One region of the Ruminococcus hominis genome, then DNA from elsewhere that is predicted to be linked to it. Evidence: riboswitches for the same ligand, from Rfam matches in the RefSeq annotation. Region 1 holds a riboswitch; the other holds the start of a gene.
What was found. Region 1 has a riboswitch for lysine ahead of H8S40_RS01180 (Na+/H+ antiporter NhaC family protein). Riboswitches for the same ligand answer to the same signal wherever they lie in the genome.

Region 1 (9,221 bases):
TTTCCTTCTTTCGAATTGCCTATAGTTTAACACTTAAATGTTATTTTGTCAATATTTTATGCGTTTTATTTTAAATTTTCTTTCTTCGCATTGAAATTATTCTATTTTTTCTGATAATTCTTTTTATCTTTTAGCTATCTCTTCTCTTGCTTTGGAAACCGCATCCGCAAATCCATTCTGATCAATATGCTTTGCAACATAATCTGCTGCTTCCTGCACCTCATCCATCGCATTACCCATAGCAATCCCAAATCCAGCCGCCTGAATCAACTCTATATCATTCATACTATCCCCAATTGCAATAATATCATCCCAGGATGCATGATAATAGTCCATAACACACTTTGCACCTTTAACCTTTCCATTCTCTTTTGGAATCATATCTGCACCACCAAGCTCATCCCCCATACACAAAAGCTTTGTCTCTGGAAAATGTTCCTGCACATCAGCAATTGCTTCTTTTGTATCTGCCAGAAACATAGACGGAATCTGTTTTTCATATAACGCCTTGTATGCGTCCCCACTCTTTGGCAATAACTGCTGCTGTTTTGGAGATGCAATCTCCTTGAATCGCTCGATGCTGGAAGTACACCAATCATTACCCTGTCCAGATAACAGGCAATAATTTTTTTCTACAACGTAGTCTAATATTCTTCTCTGTAAATCCTTATCAAAATATTTTTCTTTCACTAATTTTCCTTCTATCTCAACAATCGCGCCATTTGCACTAACCAGACAATCCGGAGTTATACGTCCTTGAAATTCTTCGGGAAGTGAATTATTTCGAAATGCTCTTCCACTTGCAATAACTAATTTATATCCGTCCTTTTGCAATTGTTCAAGTGCACATAATGTACTTTCTGGAATCTGCCATGTCTGATGACTGAAAATTGTATTATCATAATCTATAAAAAATATTGGTTTCATTCGTTTCTTCTCCCTTCGCTTGCTTTACCTGATTTGAAGTAATTATAACGCAGATTTATATTTAGTCAAAGAAAAAGAGACTCTCGTTTTTAGGAGGTGCCCAAAAAGTCAGTCTCTTTTCTACTACTATTTTTTTATTTTATTTATTTCTTGTATGGTTTCGAATTGCAAGAAGCACCAAGATCTGCAATGCAATTCCGATTACCAGGCAAATAACCGCATTCTGTATCACACCTGCAATTACATATGTGATACATGAAACAGCAGCAACTGTCATTGCATATGGCAACTGTGTTGATACGTGATTTACATGATTGCACTGTGCTCCTGCTGAAGCCATAATTGTTGTATCTGAAATTGGCGAACAATGATCTCCGCATACAGCTCCTGCCATACAAGCTGAAATGGAAATGATCATCATTGTTTCATTTGTTCCCTGGAATACAGCAACTACAATAGGAATCAAGATTCCGAATGTTCCCCACGAAGTACCAGTTGCAAATGCCAGGAAGCATCCTACAAGGAATATAATTGCAGGAAGAAGATTTAACAATCCGCTTGCTGCCGAATTCATGATTGACGCTACATATTCAGCTGCACCAAGGCTATCTGTCATTGATTTTAGTGTCCAGGCAAATGTGAGAATTAGGATTGCAGGAACCATAGCTTTAAATCCATCCGGAATACAAGCCATAGAATCCGAAAAACGCAGAACTTTTCTTACTGCATAAAATGCAATTGTGATTACCATTGCAAAGAAACTTCCCAGCATCAGTCCAACAGATGCATCACTTCCTGAAAATGCTTCTACAAATCCTGTTCCTGAGAAGAACCCGCCTGAATAGATCATTCCTATAACACAGCAAATAATAAGTGAAATAATTGGGAATACCAGATCAATTACCTTTCCCTTATTATAAATAACATTTTCCTGTGCACTCTCATATGGTCTGTCATCCGTTGTATAAAGATCGCCCGCAATTGCATTGTCCTCATGTTCTTTCATCGGACCATAATCTTCTTTTGCCAGAACCAAAGTCACCATCATAATAATTGTAAGGATTGCATAATAGTTATATGGAATCGCACGAATAAAGATTGAAAATCCGTCCTCTCCCTTTACAAATCCTGTTACTGCTGCTGCCCATGATGAAATCGGTGCGATAATACATATCGGAGCTGCTGTTGCATCAATTAAATATGCAAGTTTTGCACGTGACACATTGTGACTATCTGTTACCGGACGCATAACACTTCCAACTGTCAGACAGTTAAAATAATCATCGATAAAAATCAAAATTCCAAGTGCGATTGTTGTAAGCTGTGCACCTGCCCTTGTCTTAATATGCTCTTTGGCCCAACGCCCAAATGCTGCTGAACCGCCTGCTTTATTCATCATGCATACCATAACACCAAGGATTACCAAAAATATCAGAATACCCATATTATAGCTGTCAGTGAGAACACCTACCACTCCATCCTGAAATACATGTAATATCGTGGCTTCCGGTTTGAATCCTGCCCAAAAAGCTCCTCCGATCAAAACTCCAACAAACAATGAACTATACACTTCTTTTGTAATAAGTGCCAATACAATCGCAATAACCGGAGGCACTAACGACCAGATTGATGCATACATTGCTGGTACATACTCTGCGGATGTGTCTGCTGCAAATACTGTTATCGAACTAAAACATAATATGCTCATTGCAACCAGGAGCAACCCGCCCATTTTTCTCTTGTTTCTCATTTTTTCTCTTTCTTCTCCTTCTCCAACCATTTTTAGACAAAGAAATGCCGCTGGCATCTCTTTGTTGGTGAGTCGCCCGCGGCATAAATAAATCAAAAAATCCATATATCCTCGATAGCTCTCCACACCTGTGACAGTCCGGAGCATATTCTACATCCGGCCCAGGAATCATATCAGGGAAATATCATTCCTTCGGCGGCTTCTCCTTTCTCCTACTGACAGTCTTCCCTTGACTATTGCCAGCCGGATACTCTTATCACCGCGCCTCTATCAAACATTTTATATAATAGCATATTTTATTTTTAAAAACTACCCCTATTTTGTGCCAAAAATACGATCCCCGGCATCTCCGAGTCCTGGGCAGATGTAAGCAGCTTTATTCAGCTCTCTGTCGATATGACCTACATACAACTGAATATCCGGATGTGCATCCATCAGACGTTTAATTCCTTCCGGAGCAGCGATAATAGCCATGAATTTAATCTTCTTACCGCCATGCTTTTTAATAAAATCAACTGCTGCAACTGCTGAACCGCCTGTAGCAAGCATCGGATCTGTAACAACGATCAAACGCTCTTCAATCGGATCCGGCAGCTTACAATAATACTCATGTGGTTCGTGTGTCTCCTCGTCACGATACAGACCAATATGTCCAATCTTTGCTGTCGGTACTAAAGCCTGAATACCGCTTACCATTCCCAAACCTGCACGTAAAATCGGTACAATAGCAAATTTCTTTCCGGCAATCTGAGGTGTCATGCATGTTTCAATCGGAGTCTCAACCTCAACATCTTCAAGTGGCAGATCCTTTAATGCCTCATATCCCATCAGCATTGCGATTTCTTCTACAAGTGCACGAAATTCTGCTGTTCCTGTATTCTTATCTCTCAATCTTGAAATCTTGTGCTGGATCAACGGGTGTGTCATCTCAATTACATTACTCATTTTCTACGTCCTCCATTGTATTTGTACCTTTTATTATAACGATTTTTATGTATTGAAACCACCTTTTTCTATTCAAGTCGAACGTCCGTGAAACTTGGCGCGTGATTCTGGTCAGCGAAGCTGACATATTCCTATCAGAATCACTGCGCAATCTTTCTACTGAATATCAGCATCATTAAATGGATCTCCGCACTCTGGGCAGAATTTTGGCGGATTCTTCGGATCTTCAGGTTCCCAACCGCATTTATCACAACGATACAATGGTGCCGCTGCCGGTTTTTTTGCTCCACATTCTGAACAGAACTTTCCTTTATTTACTGCTCCGCACGAACATGTCCATCCCTCTTCCTGTACCGGTTTTGGGCTGCCACATTCCGGACAGAATTTTCCTGTAACTGTTGCGCCACATGCACACTGCCAGCTATCTGCTGCCGGTTTTGGCTCTGGTTTCTTTGAACCACATTCCGGACAGAACTTTCCTGTAACTGTTGCACCACATGTACACTGCCAGCTGTCCGCCGCCGGTGCTGCCTGTGGAGGCGGAGTCTGTGCTGCTTGCGCCGCCTGTCTTTCAAGCTCTTCTCTTCGTCTTGCTTCCTCTTGCTGGGCTCCCATTGCAAATAAATTCTGGGCATTCATTCCGCCACCTGCATTCATAGCCATACCCATACCGATAAAGCCGTTCATAGCACCGCCTTCGTTGCTTGCTGCTGCTTTCATCGCATCTGCCTGAGCGCCTACCATAGTTGCTGCTGCCATTGTTGGATTCTGAAGCATTGCTGTACGCTGTGCCTGTTTGATCAACTCTGCATCTTCTTCCGGAAGTGTCACTGAACCAAGTGCAATACTTACTACCTTCAGTCCACGAAGCTCACTCCATTTTGCTGACAGTGTTTCATTCATAGCATTTTCCAGCTCTGTAGTATGATTTACAATTTGATTCGGACGCAGCTCCATATCGGAAAGCCGTCCAAATGCCGGCTGCAAAGCACTGATAAACTCTGTTTTTAACTGTCTGTCAATTTCTTCTCTCGTATACTCATTCTCCACATTACCGCACACATTTGTGTAGAACAACAACGGGTCACTGATTCGATAAGAATAAACACCTGAACATCGTACTGCTACATCAATATCCAGACCTATCTTAGAATCTACAACACGGAATGGAATCGGATTTGGTGTACCGAATTTATTATCAATCAACTCTTTTGTATTAAAATAATAAACACGCTGATCTTTACCTGTATCGCCGCCAAATGTAAATCGTTTTCCGATTGTTGCAAATGTCTTTGAAATACTATCTCCAAGATTACCGGAGAAAATACTTGGCTCTGTAGATGTATCATATGTAAACTGTCCGGATTCTGCACATATTTCTACTACTTTTCCCTGTTCTACAATAATCATACACTGACCATCTGCCACAGCGATTCCACTACCATTTGTAATAATATTGTCATTGCCTTTTGTATTAGAAGAACGAGAACTCGTCTGCTTCTGTCCTTTCCTCACCATGACATTTTTATCCATCGCTTCACAATAGAAAAACTCTTTCCATTGATCTGCCATTGTTCCGCCTACCGCTCCTGCAACTGCTTTAATAAGTCCCATACCTATATCTCCTTTCATCGAATAATTCACCTATTATTATCTTACACTTATAATAAGTTGAAATCCACATAATTTCACTATCACTTATGCTAGTAAGTGAATTTTGATAACAAAAAACAACTTATAGAAAATATCAATAAATAGGGTAGCATATAAAAATAATCAATTATTGTCACACTCTTTTTATCTTATTCATAATTATTAAGTGTCCTTGTACAAGCAAATCAGTTACTATCAGCACTATAACCGACCATATCAAACACTCTTTTACATTAAATCCGGAAAATGCAGCAAAACCACAAATTATATAATATACACCGATATGCACTGCATATATCTTAGATATTTGTTTTGAATAATAACACAATTTGTTATATCCAAATTTCCATTTTTCTATCATCGGCATAATCCAAAATGCAATTGCAAATACAAGCATGATACTGCAAAAGCTTCCGACTACTTTTGCCAGGCCCGGCGTTCTGTACTGTTCAATCATATAGTTAAAAAATCTATCAACTGTAGGGTGTGTCATTATGCAGCATGCAAACCATATCACTGCTATAATTCCACATATTATACCACTCTTTTTATAAAAATCTCCTTTTTCATCTTCAGGAACTCTTCTGATCACTTTTCCAAAAACATATCCTAAAAATACATAACTCAAATACGGAAAGAAACAAAAGCTTGTTTCACCTTTTCCTCCAAACGTCATATCCAAAATCCAGTTAAGTACCTGATTTTCAGAAACCAACATCTTTGTAAATGGTGATACGATTCCTACTATTACAGCACTGATTACATATCCACTGATCTTTACATTTAATTTTCTATATATCGCAAGCACAAGATAACACATACCTGATATAAAAAATATATTTACAAATGTAAGTGCTGCATACATGTTTTGTGCATATAATTCTCTGCTGCCTGCGACTTCTCCTGTAATCATATTTCTAATATTGAAACTAATTAACAAAGCTGCGGCATAACATAAATTACTTAATCCCTGATACAATAACAGTCTCACACCATTTTTAACCATATCTTCAGGCTTAGAATGTCGTGTAAAAACACTTCCAAATCCCATAGTAAATAAATATAAGCAAGCACCTGTCGGCATAAACAGTGCAAACATAATTTTATGTACATTCGATTCTGCTGCTTCCACGCCTGCTATTGTCTGAAATGAATGTATAAATACTATCATGATCATTAGGAAACCTTTTACCAGATCAAGTTCCCGCTGTCGGCCTGTGTTCACTTCTCTGTCCTGTAAAGATAACATATTTCTCACCTCTTTCACTGTTGTACCTATTATTAGTGCATCATATTTATCGTTATATGCTTATACAAACAGTTTATCATTGAGGCATCCGTTGTTCAATTCTGTTTTTTTATTCTTGTAACATGTTTCATTTTCTCAAAAAGAAATAAACTCAATCTATTTACCAGTAAATGCACTAGAAAATAGATTGAGTTTTTCATCATTGTTTTAACGCTGAATCATTCGACTTACTTCTTCTTTTTTTGGAATAGCTGGGATACCACCTCGTTTCTGCACACAAAGTGCTGCCGTAGCATTTCCGTATTCTGCACAATATTTTATTTCTTTCCAAGATAGTTCCTCAACAGGTTTTCTAAATTCCAAGTAAGCACTCAAGAAACCGCCCCAAAAAGAATCTCCTGCACCTGTGGTATCTACTGACTTCACTTGAAATCCTGCAATACGTTCTTTTCGTTCTCCAAATGCTATTAAAACGCCTTCGCTACCAAGCGTAACAGCAACTAACTTCGGTCCCATCTGTAAGAATTGATCTGCTGCAGCTTCATAAGTTTTTTCTCCAGTCAGAAGCAAACTTTCTTCATCTGATATCTTCATCACATCTGCATAACAAATCATCGATTTCATTGTTTCTATGGCAACATCTTCGCTGCTCCAAAGAGAAGCTCGATAATTCGGATCATAAGAAATCAATGCCCCCTCTGCTTTAGCACGTGAGACCGCTGTCACTGTTGCCTCATGTGCAGGCTGTGCCGTCAAAGATAAGGAACCAAAGTGAAAAATTTTACAGTTCTGTAATAACTCCAAATTCAATTCATCCGCCTGTAATTTGGTATCTGCACCTGGTTTTCTTGCAAAAGAAAACTCTCGCTCACCATTTTCATCAATTGCAACAAATGCTAACGTGGTAAAATAGTGCTCGTCCTCAATCAAGTTTAAAACACCTATCTTTTCTTTCTCCAAAGTTTTTTTCAGAAAAGCGCCATGCATATCTTTTCCAACTTTGCCTATAAATTCTGTTCGATATCCCATATGACTAGCCACAGTCAGTAGATTTGCCGGTGCCCCTCCTGGATTCTGTTCAAATAATTTCATTCCATCAGCACCGACTCCTGCTTCTGTAAAGTCAATCAATAATTCACCCAAAGCTACGATATCAATCATTTGCTTCATGGTTAATAATCCTCCATGATTTCTTTATATCTTTTATTTTTTCAAATTTCTGAAAACTGCTTATTGCATTACATTTTCTAAATCCCACTTCTCTAACGTATCAATTTCTGCAACGCCGCCTTCAGCTACTATATAATTTTTCTGGCCTTTTTCTACGTTATAAATATTGCACGAAAAATTATTTTGATATTCGTTGCTAAACAACTCTACTGATATTTTATCTGAATAAATGTGTATATCTAAGCAATCTTTATTCATCAAATTCAGTGGTCCTCTTGCTATTCCCTTACTCCAGTCATCAGCATGATTTCGATCAAAACGAATTTCAGCTTTTTTAAGATCAAACACAATTTCTGTTCTTTTATGATCAGATACTCGAAGTTTTAAAATAATTTTATCGGCAGTAGTATTTTTAAGATTTACTTTTAGTTTTAATTCATAAATGCTACCATCACAAATTTCTTCTTCTCTTCCGTCTTCCAATAAAATTTCTTTTCTCTCCAGTTTATTTTTGCGAAGAACTTCCAATTCTTTCACTGGAATAAAGCTTAAAGTTCCATTTTTATTTAAAACAGCTTCTCGCGGAACATTGAAAAATCCACACCATCCTTCTCTATATGTAGGACCCCAATCTTTCCAGAAAGGCATCCAGTCCCATGCGTTTGCCCATCCTACCAGAAGTCTTCTTCCATCAGCTGCTTCAAATGACTGAGGTGCATAATAGTCAAATCCCCAATCTATTTCTCCAGAAGTCTTATAAAAGAATTTTCCTGTATTATAATCAAAATCTCCAACAAGATATACACTTGTTCGTTCTTTTCCTCCCATCGGTGAAAACATCAAAACATATTTATTTCCTACTTGAAAGAAATCCGGGCATTCCCACATAAATCCCCATTCTCCTCTACTTTCAGCGAGAACATTTACAAATTCCCAGTTAAGCATATCTTTTGATTTATATAAACGTGCCTGTGCAAACCCATTCATGCTTGCACCACATACCAAATAAAAAGTATCTTCATGTTTCCATACTTTCGGATCTCGGAACATATCTGTCGGCACTCCTTTAGGAGCTGAAATCACTGGATTCTCTTTATATTTCTCAAAATGAATTCCGTCTTCACTATATGCAATACACTGTGCCTGTTCAAATCCATTTCCATTATTACAAGTTCCGGTATATACAAGATATAATTTTCCGTCGTGTTCTATTGCACTACCTGAAAAGCATCCACCTTTTAGATGATTATCATAGTATTCACTTGGTGCAAGTGCGAGTGGAAGATATTCCCAATGAATTAAGTCATTGCTAACTGCATGCCCCCAATACATAGAATCCCAAAATCCATTAAATGGATTATGCTGGTAAAAGTAATGATATTTACCTCTAAAATAAATCAGACCATTCGGATCATTAATCCATCCCGTTTCTCCCATGAAATGATAACACTGACGCATCTTACCATGCTTCACTACTTCTCTTTTTGTATCAATCTCTCTTTGAGCCTTTTCTATTTTTTCAAGCAT
Region 2 (9,221 bases), 2.0 Mb from region 1:
GCAAGGAGTCAGTTGAATCCTTTTATGTAAAAAGAAAGTTCCTAGTTATTGTTCACTCCTGATTTCTATGAAAAGCAACCAATAATAAATAAAAAGAATTGTGAAAAATTCCGATTTTGTGCAAATTGCAAAAGGAAGAATTGACAAAGTAAAAAAATACAAGATAAGATAGATGCAGGGCAAAGATTTGGGGAGGTAATAAACGGGGATAATATAATTGAAAAAATTGATGAAAAAGAAACAGCAGAAAAAACGAGTGCTGCAGGCAATTAAAATTGCAGTAGGAAGCAGTGCTGCAATTTATGTTGCAGAAGTATTAAATTTAGAATATGCAATTTCAGCGGGAAGTATTGCTTTGCTGACATTGGTTACAACAAAATGGGAAACAGTAAAACTATCCTGGTTTCGTCTGGTGACATTTTTAGTATCATCAGTACTGGCATGGATTGTATTTACACAGATTCAGTCAGAATGGCTGGCGTATGGTATTTATATATTTTTAATCGTAATTGTCTCTGAAGAGTTTGGATGGAAGGCAACGATATCGGTAAATGCAGTGATAGGTATGCATTTCATGGCAAAGCGAGATTTTGAAGCAAGTTTTGTATTTAATGAATTTCTGTTAGTTCTAATAGGAATTACAGTAGCGGTAGTATTAAATCTGTTCTATGACTATGCAGGACAACGTAAAGACCTTGTGCGAAACATGCGCTACACAGAGAATCGTATGCAGATGATATTGGGAGCAATTGCAGCTTATCTGGCAGATAAAGAAATGCAGTATGATATTTGGGCGGCAATACGTGAATTAGAATCACAGATTCGTATATTTATTGATGATGCTTATGAATATCAGGACAATACATTTCAGTCACATCCGGAATATTATATTAATTATTTTGAGATGCGGATGAAACAATGTAATACCATACATGACTTGCATTATGAGATGAAGAGAATCCGAAAGATGCCTCAGCAGGCACTGATTATTTCGGAATATGTATTATATATGATGGATTATGTGACAGAGCGAAATGAGCCGACAGCGCAGATGGACAAATTAAAAGAAATTTTTCAACATATTAAGGAAGATAAGCTTCCGACTACCAGAGAAGAGTTTGAAAGTCAGGCGATGCTTTATCATATCTTGATGGATCTGGAAGACTTCCTTATATATAAAAAACGTTTTGTCAACAGTTTAGATGACAAACAGAAACAGCGTTACTGGAATCAAGGAAAATAATAAGAATTCAGTAAAAAAAGAAAAATGAAAATGAATATATGCCGTCGTTTCCTTGACAAGAAATGGCGGCAGTGTTACACTTTTATTGTTAATTAGGAAACGTAGATAGAGGTTGCATTTTTTATGAGTATGATGTCGGATGGACAGGGACAGAAGAAGTCATCAAAAAGGAGAAGATGCCGAAAGGATATAGAATAACCTGGAGCTATATCACTTGGGCGTGGCGTGAAGAACGACACGACTGTCATCGCAGGATGGGGAGCTATCTGATATATACAATATGTATATTTTAGAACGGCGCATCTTGCCGTTTCTTTTTATGTTGCGATGCATATATAAGTGGTGTGCAGAGTAATATAAGGTAATCCGTCAGGGTAACAACAATGTTGAAGATTTAGGAGGACAAAGAAGTGGCAATTTTTAAAGGCGCAGGTGTAGCACTTATTACACCGATGAAGGATAATTATGAAGTTAACTATGATAAATTAGACGAGATTCTGGAAGAGCAGATTGCTAACGAGACAGATTCCATCATTATTTGTGGAACTACAGGAGAGTCTGCTACTATGACAGAGCAGGAACATCTTGATGTGATTAAATTTGCAATTGAGAGAGTAAACCACAGAATTCCGGTTATCGCAGGAACAGGTTCTAATTGTACAGCAACAGCAGTTCAGTTATCTAAAGAAGCAGCAGAAGCAGGTGCTGACGGACTTCTTTTAGTAACACCATATTATAATAAGGCAACACAGAATGGACTGATCGCACATTATACAACTATTGCACAGGAAGCGAAAGCTCCAATTATTCTCTACAATGTACCAAGCCGTACAGGTTGTTCAATCCAGCCGGCAACAGTTGCGCATCTCGTAAAGAATGTAGAGAATATTGTCGGAATTAAAGAGGCATCCGGAGATATCGGTAATGTAGCACAGATTATGCATTTATGTGATGGTAATGTAGATTTATATTCAGGAAATGACGATCAGGTTGTGCCACTTCTTTCATTAGGAGGAATCGGTGTAATCTCAGTATTGTCAAATGTGGCACCGACATATGTTCATGATATGGTTTACAAATATTTATCAGGAAGTACAACAGAAGCATGCCAGATGCAGTTAAAGGCACTTCCACTGTGTGATGCATTATTCTGTGAAGTGAATCCGATTCCGGTAAAAGCCGCTATGAATATGCTTGGTAAAGAATGCGGACCACTTAGAGCACCATTGACAGAACTGGAGCCACAGCACAAAGAACAGTTGAAGAAAGCAATGCAGGAGTTTGGAATTCTGTAAGAACAGAGGTTGACTGACACAGCATATTGTGAGTCATCAAAAAAGAAATGTGAGAAAACGAGGCAGGCACCAGGATGTGTCTGCCTTTTTCAGATTTTAGAATGGAGAGTATAAGATGAAATATTTTGATTGTCATGCAGATACATTGACACAGGTTATCAAAGAAGGAGAAAGTCTGGAAAAAAATACTTGCGATATAGATTTACAGCGTATAGAAAAATTTGCAGATACGTACACGCAGATTTTTGCAATCTGGAAGAATAGAAAAGAGATTTTGCCCGGAACGGAAAGCAGTGTTTTTCGTAAGAGCTATGAGAAAGCAATAGAATTATTGCAAAAAGCAGAAAATAAAATTCGGTTGTGCACATCGGCAAAGGAAATGGAAGATGCGCACCAGAATGGAAAAGCTGCCGCATTTTTATCAGTTGAAGATGTATCGATCATGGGGAAAGACATAGAACGGATTCGTGAACTTGGTTTCTTATTTGTTCTATTATCATGGAATTATGAAAATGAATATGCCTGCGGTGCGGCTATGAATCAGGCACAAGGATTGACGGATAGAGGACGGGATATCGTGAAATTCTTGCTACAACAAGGAATTGTTCTGGATATTTCACATTTATCAGATAGAGGGGTAGAAGATTTATTCCAGATGACGGACAAACCAATTATAGCATCGCATTCTAATGTACGAGCATTGTGTAATCATCCGAGAAATTTAAAGAAAGAACAGATTCAGGAATTGATTCGAAGAAAGGGATTAATCGGAATGAATTACTATCGGAATTTTGTCGGTGGAACAGAAGATGTCGAAGCGATTATAAGACATATGGATGCTGTGCTGAATCTGGGTGGCGAAGATGTACTTGTGTTAGGCGGAGATTTTGACGGATGCAGCGGAGAATTCCCGGATGGTATACAAGGGGTGCAGTCGATGCCTGTTTTGAGAAAGGCAATGTTGGAACATGGATTTGGAGAGAAACTGACAGAGAAAGTGTTTTTTGAAAATGCGAGGGCGTTTATTGGCAGGAATCTGTGATTGGAATAGTGTAAAAAGAGATATAAAGAACAAAAAGGAATGAAGGGATAATTTTGAATCAGCAAAAAGGTTTTTATAAAAATTTTTTCAACATATATGTGGCACTGGTATTACAGAATATCATTACAATCAGCGTCAATCTGGCGGACAACGTAATGCTTGGGGCATACAGTGAAACCGCATTATCAGGGGCGGCAGCAGTAAATCAGATACAATTTGTTTATCAGCAGCTCTTATTAGCTTTGGGAGATGGTTTGGTTATTTTCTGTAGTCAGTATTGGGGGAAGAAGCAGACCGGACCGATGAAGAAGATTGCAGCTATAGCGATGTATGCAGCAATTTTTATTGCAGTTGTATTGTTTGTGCTGGTGAGTTTCTTCCCATATCAGGCAGTCGGTATATTTACAACAGATGGACCGATTATTGAAGCAGGAGTGAGTTATTTAAACGTAATTCGATTTACATATTTGTTTTTTGCAATTACGCAGATACTACTGGCAACAATGCGAAGTGTCGAGACAGTGAAGATAGCATTTCAGTTATCTGTGATGACATTCTTTGTAAACTGCGGAATCAACTATGTATTGATTTTCGGGCATTTTGGGGCACCGGAGCTTGGAATTGTCGGAGCAGCAATCGGTACTTTGACTGCACGAATTATGGAAATCATTGTACTAATTTTCTATATCAAGAAGAAAGATAAGAAATTACAGATAAGATTATCGGATTATTTTTCACTGGATAAACAGTTGGCAAAAGACTATACGAAAATTACCGCTCCAATGGTATTTACACAAGGATTGTGGGGAGTGAATACTGCCTTACAGACAGCAATTCTCGGTCATATGACGGCGACAGCAATCGCAGCAAACAGTGCTGCATCGACATTGTTCTTGTTGATGAAGTCCACAGTGGTCGGAGCGGCATCAACGGCATCAATTATTATAGGAAAAGCAATCGGAGTGGGAGACATTGAACAGGTAAAAAGCTATGCGAAAAGATTACAGAGATTGTTTATTGTCATTGGTGTATGTTCCGGAATTGCGTTATTCTTCCTTCGAGTTCCATTCTTGTCCCTGTATGATTTGAAGCAGGAGACAATGATGATGACAAACACATTTCTAATTATATTAAGCGTTGTTTATGTAGGAATGTCTTACCAGATGCCAACTAATAATGGAATCATTAGAGGCGGTGGTAATACGATGTTTGTTGTTAAAATGGATTTGATCAGCATATGGGGAATTGTTATTCCATTATCTCTTTTCATGGCTTTTGTTGTAAAGGCATCACCGGCGGTTGTTGTATGCTGTTTGAATGCAGATCAGATTTTCAAATGCGTCCCGGCATTTTTAGAATCTCATTATGGAAATTGGATTCGAAAACTGACAAGGGATGATGCATAGAGGAAGAAGAAAAAGGAAATATGAAGGAAGATAAACATAATTGCAGGAGATAAACAGATGGATTTCAAAGAATTAACAGAGCAGGAAAAATTTTTAAAAAAATTATACCAAGGTCAGTATAGAGAAATATTATCAGTTCCGATGCAATATGCAACCTATCAGAAACTTATGAAAGAGCATCCTCAATTGCAGATAGAGGAAGATCTGTATACGAAATATTCAAAGGACCATCATGGGATTACAGTTGTGGATGTGGAGAAAACAACAGAAAACGCTGAAATCAATATGGTTAGACATAGTCGCTATTCCTATCCGATATTGCATAATCATTCCTTTGTAGAGATTGCGTATGTATATAGTGGAAAATGTACGCATTATGTGGAAAACCAGGCATTTGAAATGAAGGAAGGAGATCTATGTATTCTTGCACCAGAATCGATGCATACGATTACGGCACTTGATGACGAAAGCATTGTGCTGAATATTTTGATGAGTAAGAAACAATTGGATGAATCTTTCTTGGCAATGGTTAAAGAAAAACATTTGCTTGCGGATTTTTTTGAAAATATACTATATGGTAAAAGCGTCAGTCCATATATTATTTTTCCGACGGGACAGGATGAATGGATTAAACTGGTATACGAGCATATGTTTCAGGAAATAACAGAGAAAAGGTATGCGTACAGACAAAGTTTGGAGCTTTATGTGCGACAGCTATTCATTCATATTATCCGAAATTATGAAATGCTTGCACAGGTTTCAAAGCCACTTGATAGAAAGCCAGATGAAAATGTTGTTGCAGTATTAGGATATATTTCTGTGAATTATAATAAAGTGACATTGAAAAATGTTGCAGAATTTTTTAATTATAGTGAGTCTTATATGAGCAGGATGCTGAAAAAGTATACAGGTAAGACTTTTGGGGTACTTGTAAATTCATTGCAAATGAAATGTGCAGCAGAGATGTTGAGTACAACGGATAAATCATTATCAGAAATCAGTCAGGAAGTCGGCTGTTTTGATTACAGTCATTTTAGTAAGAAATTTAAAAAAGAATATGATATGACACCGGATATGTATCGTAGAAATCACAGGTTAATATAGAAACATAGATTTAGACGCAAATGTACATGAATTAACGTGAATATACACTGAAAAGGTCATAAATTTACATTGGAAAGGGAAAATATATACATTTTTTTCGAAACAGATTCAAGTATAATTCATCCTAGATAAAGACGTAAACAAAGTTAAAAATCAGGAGGTTTAAGTATATGAGTAATCGAGTAGAAGAAAATCATATTTTCCCTTTTTTGTGGATGCGTGGTGAAGATGAGAGTATTCTGAAAACAGAGATTGAGAAAATTCATGAGTGTGGGATTAAAGCAATTTGCGTGGAAGCACGCCCGCACGATGAATTTTGTAAAGAAGGCTGGTGGCATGATATGGATATCGTCATTGCCGAAGCAAAAAAATATGGAATGCAAATATGGATTCTGGACGATAAACATTTTCCGACAGGATATGCAAATGGCTTGATAGCAGAGAAATATCCAGAGCGTAAAAAAACATATATCACAACAACTGTTGCAGATGTATTTGGAAGTGGTGGATATCAGACATTGGATGTAAGTAGAATGCTTCGCCCGACAATTGGATACTGGGAAATCGGAAATCCGGTAGATATGGAAGAACGGGCAAACAATAAAATTCTTGCGGTTGTTGCAATCCGATGTGCTAATGGGCATTTATTCCATGAAGAGACGATTGATTTGACAGATAAAGTGGAAGGCAATTATGTAAATTTCGAATTGCCAAAAGGACAGTGGCGCGTGCATGTCATTTATAAAACAAAAACAGATGGCGGAAATGATACTTATATCAATATGATCGACAGAGAATCTGCAAGCACACAGATAGAGGCAGTTTATGAGCCACATTATAAACAATATAAAGAGGAATTTGGCAAGACAATCGCAGGGTTCTTTTCAGATGAACCACAGTTTGGAAATATCAAAGAAGTCTGCTTTGATGCAAAACTAGGAAAGCCAAAGATGCCATTGCCATGGAGCGATGAACTACAGCAGATGCTAGAAGGAAAATATGGTACGGAATATGTAAACTATCTTCCATATTTATTCGAAGAGACAGAAGAAAAAGAGAAACAATTGCAGATTCGTTTTGATTATATGGACTTTGTCTCAAAATTATATCAGAAAAACTTTAGTGAACAGTTAGGTGACTGGTGCAAAGCACATGGAGTAGAATATATCGGACATGTTGTTGAGGATAATGGAACACACAGCAGACTGGGTATGGGAGCTGCACATTATTTCCGGGCAATGGCAGGGCAGGATATGGCTGGTATTGATGTGATTGGAGGCCAGATTATTTACGGGGCACCGACACAAACTCGTAAACAAATGACAGATATTGACGGGGAATTTTTCCACTACGCATTGGGAAAACTGGGAACTTCATGTGGTCAATTGGATCCAAAGAAAAAAGGAAGAACAATGTGTGAGCTGTTCGGAGCATACGGATGGAAATTCGGCGTCCGTGATATGAAATATTTACTGGATCATCTGTTGGTAAAAGGTATCAATTATCTGGTTCCACATGCATTTTCGATGGCAGAATACCCAGATATTGATTGTCCGCCTCATTTCTATGCAAGAGGAAATAACCCGCAGTTTCCTTATTTTGCAGAATTAATGAAATATGGAGACAGAATGTGCAAATTACTAAGTAATGGTTTGCATGTAGCATCTGTTGCAGTTTTGTACGATGGTGAAGCTGACTGGGCTGGAAATCATATGCCGATGCAGAAGGTGTGCAGAGAACTCATAGAGCATCAGATAGATTTCAATATTGTGAGCAGAGATATGTTAATAAACCTCAAAGCCTACAATGGAAAAGTGGAAGACAATGTATTATATATAAATGGAATCCGTTTTGAAGCATTGGTCGTTCCTTATACGGAGCAAATTGCGGCAGATTTCGTGGAATTTGTAAAAGAAAATCCAGAATTTCCAGTTATATTTACAGATAAGCTGCCAGATCGAACAGTTAATGGTAACAATTTGGAAACACTTGCATCCTGTGAAGTAGTGAAACTTGCTTCCCTTTCAGCAGAGTTGAAGAATAAAGACATGTTTGACATTGCTGTAGATACAGAGTTTAAAGATTTGAGTTTCTATCATTATGTAAAAGATGGAAAGAATCTGTTTGTATTCTTAAATGAATCAGCAGAGGATAAATTTACAGGACATGTGACACTTCCACTGGAATATAAAGTGAAGTATTATGATGCATGGAAACAGGAGTACAGAAGTGTAGAAAATGATTCGACAATCCTGAAAGACCAGAAGGCTACAAAAGTTTCATTAGAATTAGAGCCGGGAGAAATCGCAGTGCTTGTCGAAACAGAGGGAGAGGTAGTGGAAAACTTACACAGATCATTTGCACAGCAGAGAAATGAATGTGAAAAACAGGTTGAATTTGCATCATGGAATGTGGGCAAAGTAAGAGCAATCGAATATCCGAACTTTGGAGAAACAGAACAGGTAGAAACACTGGAGCTGATTTCATTCAAAGATCCGACATTCTCAGGTGTGATCCGCTATGAATCCGAGGTTGAATTGGATACAGCACCAGCCGAGGCTTATCTGTACGCAGAGCATGTGTATGAGGTAATGAAAGTTGTGGTAAATGGACAGGAAGTTGGAAAATGTATCCGCCCACCATATCAGATGGATATCACAGAATCTTTGCAGGCAGGTAAGAATAACATTGTGATTGAAGTAGCTACAACACCTGCAAGAGAGCAGTTAAAAGGTATGAGACCACCATTTGATTTCAATCATGAAACACTCGAACCGACAGGAATGTATGGAGAAGTAAAGATTTTCTACAATGAAAAATAACTTTTCAAAAGCCGGGAGAATCGCTATAATAGAATATAAGAAATGACAGATACAAACAGCAGGCAGAATCATGTCTGCTGTTTGTGGTATGTCAGAGAGAGGGTACATACATTGAAATATGAAAATATTGTCCGCTGTTGTTTTTCTACCAAGCGGGAACAGATTATGCATTTTCATCAGGATATTGAGATTATCTATGTGTTGGATGGTTCGCTTCAGATCAATTATGAGGAAGAATCGCATCATTTAAATGCAGAGGACTTTATACTGATCAACTCCAAGGTGCGCCATGAATATTTTTCTGATGAT

Region 2: another riboswitch for lysine. It lies ahead of dapA (4-hydroxy-tetrahydrodipicolinate synthase); the one in region 1 lies ahead of H8S40_RS01180 (Na+/H+ antiporter NhaC family protein).

The regions. Positions count from the first base shown of each region.
Region 1 is NZ_JACOPE010000001.1:273,344-282,564, reverse strand. Features, by position in the region: gene H8S40_RS01185 (Cof-type HAD-IIB family hydrolase) at 124-927, opposite strand; gene H8S40_RS01180 (Na+/H+ antiporter NhaC family protein) at 1,067-2,677, opposite strand; lysine riboswitch at 2,785-2,955, opposite strand; gene upp (uracil phosphoribosyltransferase) at 2,993-3,622, opposite strand; gene H8S40_RS01170 (SPFH domain-containing protein) at 3,779-5,236, opposite strand; gene H8S40_RS01165 (heparan-alpha-glucosaminide N-acetyltransferase domain-containing protein) at 5,409-6,524, opposite strand; gene H8S40_RS01160 (carbohydrate kinase family protein) at 6,732-7,694, opposite strand; gene H8S40_RS01155 (glycoside hydrolase family 32 protein) at 7,755-9,221, opposite strand, start outside.
Region 2 is NZ_JACOPE010000001.1:2,258,611-2,267,831, reverse strand. Features, by position in the region: gene H8S40_RS10055 (aromatic acid exporter family protein) at 218-1,243, shown strand; lysine riboswitch at 1,342-1,516, shown strand; gene dapA (4-hydroxy-tetrahydrodipicolinate synthase) at 1,654-2,538, shown strand; gene H8S40_RS10045 (dipeptidase) at 2,654-3,580, shown strand; gene H8S40_RS10040 (MATE family efflux transporter) at 3,634-4,986, shown strand; gene H8S40_RS10035 (AraC family transcriptional regulator) at 5,044-6,090, shown strand; gene H8S40_RS10030 (glycosyl hydrolase) at 6,261-8,912, shown strand; gene H8S40_RS10025 (GH39 family glycosyl hydrolase) at 9,024-9,221, shown strand, end outside.